2 regions of the Oceaniserpentilla sp. 4NH20-0058 genome follow, and region 1 is predicted to be linked to the other one. Evidence: riboswitches for the same ligand, from Rfam matches in the RefSeq annotation. Region 1 holds a riboswitch; the other holds the start of a gene.
The links. Region 1 has a riboswitch for thiamine pyrophosphate ahead of ABWV45_RS01250 (TonB-dependent receptor). Riboswitches for the same ligand answer to the same signal wherever they lie in the genome.

Region 1 (5,366 bases):
TTTCACCGGAAGCTGCATTGTTGATGGAATCAATGAAGGTCGCGCCATTGTCTCTAACAGTAGAGCTTTTAACTTGCTGGTCTTCACGTTTTATGTGGAAAATAGCAATGTTGGTGGTCAATTCATCGTTGAGTAAGCTAGATTTCAAGCCTATCTCTGTTGCCCAATTGTATTCCGTGTTGAACTTTATTAGGTCGGTTGGCAGGTTTTTGTTTGAGTTGAACCCACCCATTTTATAACCTCGAGAAAGGCTTATATATGCAAGGTGATTTTCATTTAATAAAGTATCAAGTGAAATCTTGCCACCAAATAGTGTTTCTGAGTGTTTGTCTTTAAGTCCTTCGGAGTCAGCGAAGTTTGATCGCCATTCTTCAATTCTCAATCCATAAGTCATACTTGTTGTTGCTGTGAGTGAGGATGTTAGTTCACTGTATAGAGCGAATGAGTTCGAATGGAATGAATTGTTATATATTGTAGGGGCTGAGTTTTTAATGCGAGATTGTGTTAAATCTTCGTCAAATGATTTTGTGTAAGCACCTATTATCCAGCTAGTTGAGTTATTTAGTATGTTACTTTGAGGTTTTGAAAGTAGGCGGATATCAAAGCTGGCTTTGTCTGTGTCACGATTAAAGGCTTCAAAGTCTGTACCTGTATGCCCTCTAAATCCGTCATTCATCCAGTCATAGTCGTATGAGTACAGTGAATCGCTGTTTGAAAATTCGGTATTTGTTTCTATAGAAAAGTATTGAGTTTGATTGCTGGTTTGTATGGATGCTGCAGTTAAGTCAATAGTGTCTTTTCCTGGCTCATCGCTTTGCGTATTTCGGGTATTGTCTATTGTAAAGGCATCGTAGCCATTGTCAGTTTTAACTTTAATTAGGTTTAGCTTGTAGCGGCTAGCATGGTTTTCCCATACTAAATTGGCTTTTGCTGTATTTTCATCAAACCCAGCGGTGTCTTTTTTATTTAGGTGCTTGTTTTCAATGTAGCCATTTGAAGTGTGTGTTTTTAGCGCAAGACGTGCGGAAAGATTTTCATTTATTTGGGTGCCAATTGCACCACTCAAGTTGATGCTGTTGTAGTTGCCTATGCGAGCGGAAATAAATCCAGAGTTTTCATTGGTTTGTTCTGTACTTTTTATGTTGATGATGCCGGCTAATGCGTTGGCTCCAAAAGCAGTGCCTTGTGGGCCGCGTAATATTTCTATTTGTTTAATATCAAATAGAGTCGCTGCACCAGCTAAGCCTGTCATGTCTATTCCGTCTATGACTAAACCTACTGAAGGGCTTATAGGGTCGACAAATTGGCTGCGCTCACCAATGCCTCGAATCTGAATGAAGCGCCCGCGGGACGCGCCTGCAGCAAAATTTACGTTAGGCGCAAGGGATAACACGCTTTCTAAATGGTCGGCATTGCGGCTTTGAATGTCGTCTTCACCTACCACTGTAATAGAAGAGGGTATTTGCATTAAATCAAGTTGACGAAAATCAGCGGTGACATTAATGGTTTCTAATTGGGTTTCATTTGTATCTGGTGTGTCTGATGGTGTGGCTACTGAGTCTGTGATTTGGCTATTCACAGCGGTTGGAAATGCTGCAAGCGCAGGTAAGCTCAGTGCGCTTAATAATAAAATGGGGGTTTTCATGGGTCTTTTCCAAAAATTGAATAAGTCCCGGTTATTGCGTAGAGGTAATTTAACTATTCCGTTAGAAAAATAGGGAATACTTATTAAAAGAATGTCCATTCCTACGCCGGTATTAACCGGATCAGGTTCTAGGGGTTCGCTAAAAAGACATCTCAGGCCGAGGCCTCCCCCTGGGTGCGGCCATTCTACGTGATTTAACTGTGAGAAAGAAGTATTAGAGGCCAAGCAGGGTTTGGTTGTTAATTTGGGCGCTTTTTAGTTTGATGGTATTACTGTCGCCGTTGCTTTCTTTGTTTTTAAGTTTAATGAGTAGATATTCGTAATCGACGGCAAACCAGATCTGTGTTGATTCTTTATGCTTTTTATTGATTTGAATTACTTCTACGGTATTCATATCGCCGTTTTTTGTTTTAATTTTACCAGTATTGGCGACTTTGAATTTGAATTCCTTTAAGCGATTTTTGTACGCTATTTGGTAGCTAAACTCTGTTTTTCCGGCAATTAGGTCAAGGCGGATTTGCTCTTGGTAGCTCAGATTATCTTGCGTGCCAAAAGTAAGCTCGTAGTTGGCCCATTCATCTCTTTCTTTAATGAATGTTTGTCGTTTGTCCCAGTCGAATGTTTGACCGCGTTTTTTCTTAGATAAGAAACCTGATGTTTTATAGCGGTATGTCAGTGGTCTGATTGTGTTGTCTTCAATGTTGTACTTAGAGGCTTCATGCAAGTCTGCAATAGACGAGTAGGCCTCAAATGTGAGTTGCCAACTTCCATCTTCAAGTTTGGAAAGTTCTCTTTTTGCTTCGATGGTAACGGGGAACCAGCCTGCTTTCCATGTGGCTTCATATTTTGCTATGTATGGCGAAAGTGTAATGTTTGGTGTCGTAGGTATGTCTGCGATTACGGGATTTGCTGTAGCAAGGAGTAAATAAAAAATCACGCTGAAAATTTTCAAAGCATCCTGCCTAAGCATCTTGATCGGTAGATTTCGAGTATAAGCGCAGTTACTGGTGCGTGACTAGTAACTGGCTACATATGTCTATATTAATTGACGTTAAGTTGCAGGCCTGTTTCAGGTAGTGCTTCGCTGTCGAAATATGCATCACCCTTGATCATGGTAATGCGACCCTCTACGAACCATTTTACGGCTATTGGATAAATAACGTGCTCTTGTTGTTGAACGCGAGTTTTTAAACTGGCTTCGCTGTCATCGTCAAGAATAGGGACAACTGCCTGAATGATGTTGGGTCCGCCATCTAGGTCTTCACTGACAAAGTGTACGGTAACCCCGTGCTCTTTGTCGCCAGCTTCCATAGCCCGTTTATGGGTGTGCAGACCTTTATATTTTGGTAGTAGCGAGGGGTGTATATTTAGGAGGCGACCTTTGAAACGACGTACGAAATCAGGTGTAAGAATGCGCATGAATCCAGCAAGCACGACGAGATCGGGCCCGTACTGTTCAATTTCGTGAATCAGTTTGCCGTCAAACTCTTCTCGACTTGAATATTCAGTGTGGTCCACAACGCTGCAAGGGATATCGAGCTGTTTAGCTCGATCAAGGCCCATTACGCCGGGACGATTACTGATGACCCCGATAATTTCGCCATCGATTTCTTTTGATTTACAGGCTTCGGCAATAGCTTGAAAGTTACTGCCGGAACCTGAAATTAGTACGACAATGCGTGCTGGTTCTGCTTGTTCAGGATGCACTGTAATTATTCCTCGTCAACGCCTTTAACAATAACCTGAGCATCAGCATCGTTGGCTTGCTCAATGCGTCCTACTAAGGTGGCTGTTTCACCTTCGGCGTTTAAGAGATCTATGGTGGCTTGTGCGTCTTTTTCATCAACCACAACGATCATGCCAAGGCCACAGTTGAAGGTAAGGTGCATTTCATGCCAGTCGATATTGCCTTTCTCTTGTAGCCAGTTGAATACGGCTGGACGATCCCAAGCGGCGCTGTCTAGAACACATTTGGTGCCTTCAGGTAATACGCGAGGGATGTTCTCATACATGCCACCACCAGTGATGTGGCAAATAGAGTGCGCATCGATGGTTTCTAGCATTTTTAGGATTGGCTTAACGTAGATGCGGGTTGGTGCCATTAGGGCGTCACCTAATGATTGTCCGTCTAGGTCCTGGCTTAGGTCGGCACCGGATACTTCGATTACCTTACGTACAAGAGAGTAGCCATTAGAGTGGACACCGGAAGAGCGAAGGCCGATGATTACATCACCTGCTTTTACTTTGCTGCCGTCAATTAGCTCGGCTTTTTCAGCAACACCTACGCAGAATCCTGCTAGGTCATAATCTTCGCCTTCATACATACCTGGCATTTCAGCAGTTTCACCGCCAACAAGTGCGCAGCCAGATTGTAAGCAGCCTTCACCTATGCCTGTTACTACGTTAGTAGCTACATCAACGTTTAATTTTCCTGTGGCGTAGTAATCTAAGAAAAACAGAGGCTCAGCACCGCAAACGATAAGATCGTTTACACACATGGCTACTAGGTCGATACCTATGGTGTCATGTTTGTTTAGGTCCATGGCTAGGCGCAGCTTGGTGCCAACGCCGTCAGTGCCAGAAACCAAAATAGGCTCTTTGTATTTGGTCGGTAGGCTGCAAAGTCCAGCAAACCCGCCTAGACCACCCATTACTTCAGGGCGGCGAGTTTTCTTCACCACACCTTTGATGTTATTTACAAGCGCATTACCTGCGTCGATGTCTACGCCGGCGTCTTTATAGCTTAATGACTTGTTTTGATCGCTCATGTGGTGGCCCTTTTGTGCGGGAAGTATCTGTTGAATAAAAAAGGTGGCGGATTTTACCACTTGAGGAGAATTATATAAATCATACTTGCGTGTTTGATGGCACAATTTACATATAGGGGCTGCATTTTTTTGGTAATTTGTCAGAATACCCGCCAATTGAAGGATTTATGGCTATTTATGAAGATTTTCTCGTGTTTTTTATCTTTTTTATTGGTTGTGCCTGTTGCTTGGTCAAAACCGGTGGCAGGTTTATACGACTCAAAGGTGCCTGTGCCTAATCAGCAGGTTCAAAGCCGCCAGCAAGGAGCCAAAGTTGGCTTGCTTGAGGTTTTGCAAAAAGTCAGTGGCTTTAGTATTCCTGCGGATAACGAGGCGATTAAACGTGCGCTGGGTATTGCTGATCAGTATTTGTACCAGTTTAGTTATGAGGCGGTTGAGAAAGACGAATGGGATGAGACTATTCCTCCTGGTTCAAGTTGGCTCAATATGCGATTTGAAGGGCAGGCTATTCAAAGAATCGTTCAGCAGGCGGATTTGCCACTTTGGGGTGGGAATCGTCCCACTGTATTACTCTGGGCTATGATTGATGAAAATGCTCGTCGCGTCATTATCGATGGGGAGCAAAGTCTTATATCTGATGCCATAGCAGCTGCCTCATATAAGCGTGGGGTGCCTTTGGTATTGCCGCTTTATGATTTAGAAGACTCTATACGTTTGCCCCAAGAAAGCTTGTGGGGCTTGTTCGCTGAACCAATAAAAGAGGCTAGTACTCGTTACGAAGCTGACTCAGTGGCGGCTGTGCGCTTGTACAAGAATGCAGATGATCGCTGGGTGGGGCAGTGGCGCTTTTATTTTAGAGAACGTGAATATCGATATGAATTTGAATCTGACAGTGTCAAAGAACAGATGCTATTGGGTGTTAGTGCCAGTGCAGAGGTGCTTGCCAATGCTTA
Region 2 (5,366 bases), on a different contig from region 1:
TTCAACTTCTTCTTCAATAGACGACGTTAACGCACTATTACCAATATTGGCGTTTACTTTAACCAAAAAGTTACGGCCAATAATCATGGGCTCTAACTCTGGGTGATTAATGTTGGCTGGAATAATGGCGCGACCGCGAGCAATTTCGTCACGTACAAATTCAGCGGTGATTGTCTGTGGAATAGCCGCCCCCATTGGGTTGCCTTTTAAACGGGCTTCACGCTCTGGGGTAGTGAATTCATTGATCAAGGCTTCGCGTTTTTGGTTTTCACGCAATGCCACGTACTCCATTTCAGCGGTAATAATGCCTTGGCGCGCGTAATGCAATTGGCTAACATTTTTACCTGCTTTTGCACGACGAGGTTGACGTTGTAGGTGCGGATTATAAAACTGAAAGGCTTTGTATGAATCGTCTATGCCGTTATCTTCTGGCTTGGTATCACGGCCTTCGTAGGTTTCGCTATCTTGGCGCTCTTCAATCCATTTGTTACGTGGGCTGGTATCAATACCCTTGTGTACATCCACCTCGGCATTCACATCCGTATACGGGCCAGAGGTATCGTAAAGGGTAATGTCCGTACCGTCGGTTAAATTCACCTTACGCATGGGCACGCGCACATCTGGGCGGGTTTCGCTTTGAATATACACTTTTTCGCTGCCCGGTAATGGAGTGCGAGTGATCAGGTCTGGATTTACATTGGCAAGCTGAGCCGCTTGAATGGAGTTGTTATCAGATTGCATAGTGGGTCCTTATTTGAGTTAAGTCACCACTAACAAGGACGTGTGAGCACCTATTGCAAGAGCAATAGATTCAATGGGTTTATACAATGCACACGGATTTTGGGTGCACAACCAGAAATAAACCACGCTCATTCCTACGCCGATGCTAGTCGGATCAGGTTCAACGGGTAAAGTCTCAGCTAAGCAATATGCTTGGCACCCCGTGAGCTGTGGGTATGATACGGGATTTAGGGGCAAGGGAGAAGTAGAGGTTAATATTTAAGGCCAGCCGTACCTCGTAAGGATATCCGAAACCAACTTTCTAGTATTTGACTAAGCCATATTTTTATATTTATTTTGATATTTCAATAAATGATGCATCTGTACAAGAGTTTGAATCATAATTATATAGTCTGACTTTCATGCCCGTTGATAGTGCTGTTAACGCTGTAGAATAAGCTCTTGCATGAGATTCTTTGTTTGGGGCTGCACTAGCTGGAAAGAATATAATATTACGTGCACAATCAACTAAAGACGAATCAACGGTAACTGCGAATGTATCGACATTGCTAGAAATGTTAGCAACTTTAAGAACCGTTGCACCATTTGCAATATCTCCCGCATATGCATTGAAACATAATCCCAAAAGTAATAAAGGCGATAAGACTTTTTTCATAAATTTCTCTTAAATGTACACTTTTCACTGGCAAGCAGTGACTTAGTAATAGTTAAATCTCAATTAACATTCGCAAGCCGATTATCATGAATGCTATTGCTATCAAGATGGATGCATAATCAACCTTTCTCAGTTAAGTCACCACTAATAACTACACGATAGCATCAGCTAAATTAAAAGAGTTCAACGGGTAAAGTATCAGCTAAGCATATTTGCTTAGCACTTCGTGAACTGGGGGGATGATACGTGATTATGGAGAATTAGGGCAAGGGGGGATTGAAACTGCGACTTTATTCGATCAGTTCATCGCATGCCCACAAGGGGCACGCCGATCCCACAATGCTTCAGTACCAACCACAAACCAAGCACGAAACGATAACATATTGCGGCATTCACGAGCCGCTACAACCAAAGCGTCCCGATCACCCTATTAGAGGCGAGCGGTTCGTGCGGCGCCGCGAAGCAGGGTCCGGGATGCAATCCCGAGAAAAGAAACCGTGCTGGCATTAATGCTCCAGATATGAAAAGCCTAAATAGTTATTGGTGAAAAAATTACGCACTTGCAATATTGTCGAAATAATACCCACAAGGGGCACGCCGAGTTCGACCTACTAATATGGATTACCACCAACACAGTAATAACAAATCACCCTGAACTTTCCCCACAAACCCTGATCAAAATACCACCAATACAAAAGACCCACCCAAAGGACCCATCATGAAATCCCTATTCATCATGCTCGGCACGGCTGCCCTCACCTTTGTACTACTAAAACCCAGCATCCAAAGCGCCAATGCCGAAATCAACCCATTCCCGTTACCTGAATTCACCCAAACCGAACAAAACCAATGGCTCAAATCCAAGCCGTTAAACGTCGAAGAATTAAAAGGTAAAGTGTTATTAGTGGATATTTGGACCTTTGCCTGCTGGAACTGCTACCGCAGCTTTCCTTGGCTCAACCAATTAGAAGCCTCACTGCATAACCAAGATTTTCAAGTAATTGGCATTCACACACCTGAGTTCGATTACGAGAAAAAGCGCAGTGCGGTACTGGCTAAAATGAGTGAGTTTGAACTTGATCATCCGGTTATGATGGATAACGACTTTAAATACTGGAAACGCCTTAACAACCAATATTGGCCCACTTACTATTTAGTCGATAAAAAAGGCATGGTGCGCTATCGCTTTATAGGTGAAACCCATGCAAATACCAATAAAGCCGCACAAATTAGTTCAGCTATCGCAATACTACTAAAAGAATAGCGCCAATTTCGCAACAATCCGTTATATAGACATGATTGCCACCATGGTTTATGTTGCGTTCACAAAATAAAAATAAGAGATACAACATGTCATCTGAACACTTTGATGCACTCATCATAGGTGCAGGTTTGTCTGGCATCAGCATGGCTTGCCATTTAAAACAACAGTGCCCTAATAAATCCTTTGCCATTTTAGAACGTCGCCAAGCCATCGGTGGTACTTGGGATTTATTCCGTTATCCGGGAATTCGCTCCGACAGTGACATGGCCAGTTTTGGTTTTGATTTTCGCCCTTGGGATGGTTTAAGTGTATTAGCCAATGGTGGCGATATTCGTGAATATATTAATGAAACTGCTCGCGAATTTGAAGTGGATGGCAAGGTTCATTTTGGATTAAAAACCACCCAAGCAAACTGGGATAGCCAACAAAATATATGGCAAGTGACCACCATCAACGAAGCCACTCAAGAAACCATTCAATATACCTGTGACTTTTTAATACCCTGTACCGGATATTACAATTATGATCAGGGTTTTCTACCTGAATTTAAGGGCTATAACGACTTTAAGGGTGACATAATTCATCCACAAAAATGGCCAGAGAATTTAGATTACGCCGAAAAAAATGTCGTCATCATTGGTAGTGGTGCCACAGCGGTAACATTAGTGCCCGCCATGGCCGATAAAACCAAACACATCACCATGTTACAGCGTTCCCCTTCTTATGTGTTTACCGTTCCCTCCATTGATAAATTTTCCGGATTATTGAAGAAGTTTCTACCTAACAAAGTGGTGTTCTCATTTGCGCGTAAGCGTAATATTTTTTTACAGCGAACTTTTTTTAAAGCAGCAAAACGCTGGCCAGAATTTATTCGTAAACTTGCTATTCGTGGGGTGAAACGTCAAACAAAAGGTAAAGTAGATTTAAACCATTTTAGTCCTAACTATAAACCTTGGGATCAACGCATGTGTGCGGTACCCGATGGCGATTTATTCAAAGCTATTTTAAATGGCCAAGCCAGTGTGGTCACAGACCATATTGATCACTTTACAGAAACAGGAATTCAACTGAAATCTGGTAAGCATCTTGATGCCGATATAATCGTTACCGCTACTGGCTTAAACATTCAGTTATTAGGAGGTATGAGTCTCTATAAAGACGGACAAAAAGTCGAATTAAATAATTTAATGACATACAAAGCTGTACTAGCTGAAAACATGCCAAACATTGCTTGGATTTTTGGTTATACCAATTCATCTTGGACGTTAAAAGCAGATATTTCTGCTGCTTATGTATGCCGATTATTTAACTACATGGATGAAAATAATTTTTGTGTGGTCGTTCCAGAAAACAAATCCGAACAAAGCTTAGACGAAACCATTATGGATGATATGCAATCAGGCTACATTCAAAGAGCCAAAGATGTTCTACCAAAACAAGGTGCTAACCACCCTTGGCGTGTTTTAAATAAATACGAAGTGGACAAACAAACTCTGACTCACGACCCAATTGAAGATGGTATCGTGAAATTTTATACAAAAAACCAAACCGCTCAGCAAACTGATTTAACCAAAGCCAGTTAATCCACACTGGCTTTTGCTAAATCATCCATCATGGCTTTTAAAAAACGTGCTGCTTCACCGCCGGTGACGGCACGGTGATCAAACGTCACAGATAACGGCAATATGGCATGCACCACGGGCTGCCTTTCAAACGCCACCACTTCGTCTCTTATGCCTCCTGCACCCACTATCGTCACCTGAGGCGGCAATACAACCGGATTAGCATGTTTACCCGCTAGAGTACCAAAGTTACTTAGAGTAATGGTGGCACCTTGCATTTCTTGTGGGGGGATTTTTCGGCTTTTCACTGCCGCTCGTAGCGCATCTAACCCTTCACGTAAATCGTCTAAACTGCGTTTAGAGATATTTCTAAGTACCGGTACAAACAGACCTTGTCCGGTATCCACTGCTATGCCTAAATCAATCTGTGTTAATAATCGTCTTGATAGTTGTTCCCCATCAAACCACACATTCATACTAGGCTCAGCTTCACATGCAACTGCAATGGCGTGAACCAAACGCATGGTTATGTCTTGCTGTGGATTGTCGCTTGTGAACCAAGCGTGAACATCCACATCATCATGTAATGTTACAGGCACGACTTGCGCATGGGAGGCGGCCATGTTTTTTGCCATGGCTTTACGTACCCCTTTTAGGGATTCACTATGGCCTTTATCAGAGTTCAGCTGCGCTGCTTTTTCTATATCATTTGCGGTGATTCGACCGTCTTCACCTGTGGCCTTAACATGAGTTAAATCAACCTCAAGCCGTTTAGCCAAGGCTCGAACACTAGGAGTGGCTTTGATAGCTGCTTGATTCTGTTGGTTATGGGCACTGCCAACTATGAAGTCATCTTTGCTTTCTTGTTTTGCACCTAACGATAAGTCACCAACCACTGTACCAGAGTCGTCTTTCTCTCCTTCGTATTCTACTAACGGCTCGCCTATGTGTACCACATCCCCTGCTTCTCCAAACAACGCACAAATCACACCGGATTGGGGAGAAGGTACTTCAACAATGGCTTTGGCGGTTTCTACACTGACCATAAGCTGATCTTCTTTTATGCTGTCGCCTACTTTTACATGCCATTCAACAATTTCGGCTTCGCTTAAACCTTCACCTAAATCAGGTAATTTAAAATATT

Region 2: another riboswitch for thiamine pyrophosphate. It lies ahead of thiC (phosphomethylpyrimidine synthase ThiC); the one in region 1 lies ahead of ABWV45_RS01250 (TonB-dependent receptor).

What each region holds. Positions count from the first base shown of each region.
Region 1 covers NZ_BAABWE010000001.1:270,717-276,082, reverse strand. The annotation lists gene ABWV45_RS01250 (TonB-dependent receptor) at 1-1,645, opposite strand, end outside; TPP riboswitch at 1,727-1,826, opposite strand; gene ABWV45_RS01245 (DUF3108 domain-containing protein) at 1,860-2,597, opposite strand; gene purN (phosphoribosylglycinamide formyltransferase) at 2,687-3,352, opposite strand; gene purM (phosphoribosylformylglycinamidine cyclo-ligase) at 3,358-4,413, opposite strand; gene ABWV45_RS01230 (DUF2066 domain-containing protein) at 4,591-5,366, shown strand, end outside.
Region 2 covers NZ_BAABWE010000007.1:41,070-46,435, reverse strand. The annotation lists gene thiC (phosphomethylpyrimidine synthase ThiC) at 1-741, opposite strand, end outside; TPP riboswitch at 856-954, opposite strand; gene ABWV45_RS10290 (DUF5992 family protein) at 1,073-1,396, opposite strand; gene ABWV45_RS10285 (redoxin family protein) at 2,115-2,660, shown strand; gene ABWV45_RS10280 (flavin-containing monooxygenase) at 2,747-4,243, shown strand; gene ABWV45_RS10275 (dihydrolipoamide acetyltransferase family protein) at 4,240-5,366, opposite strand, start outside.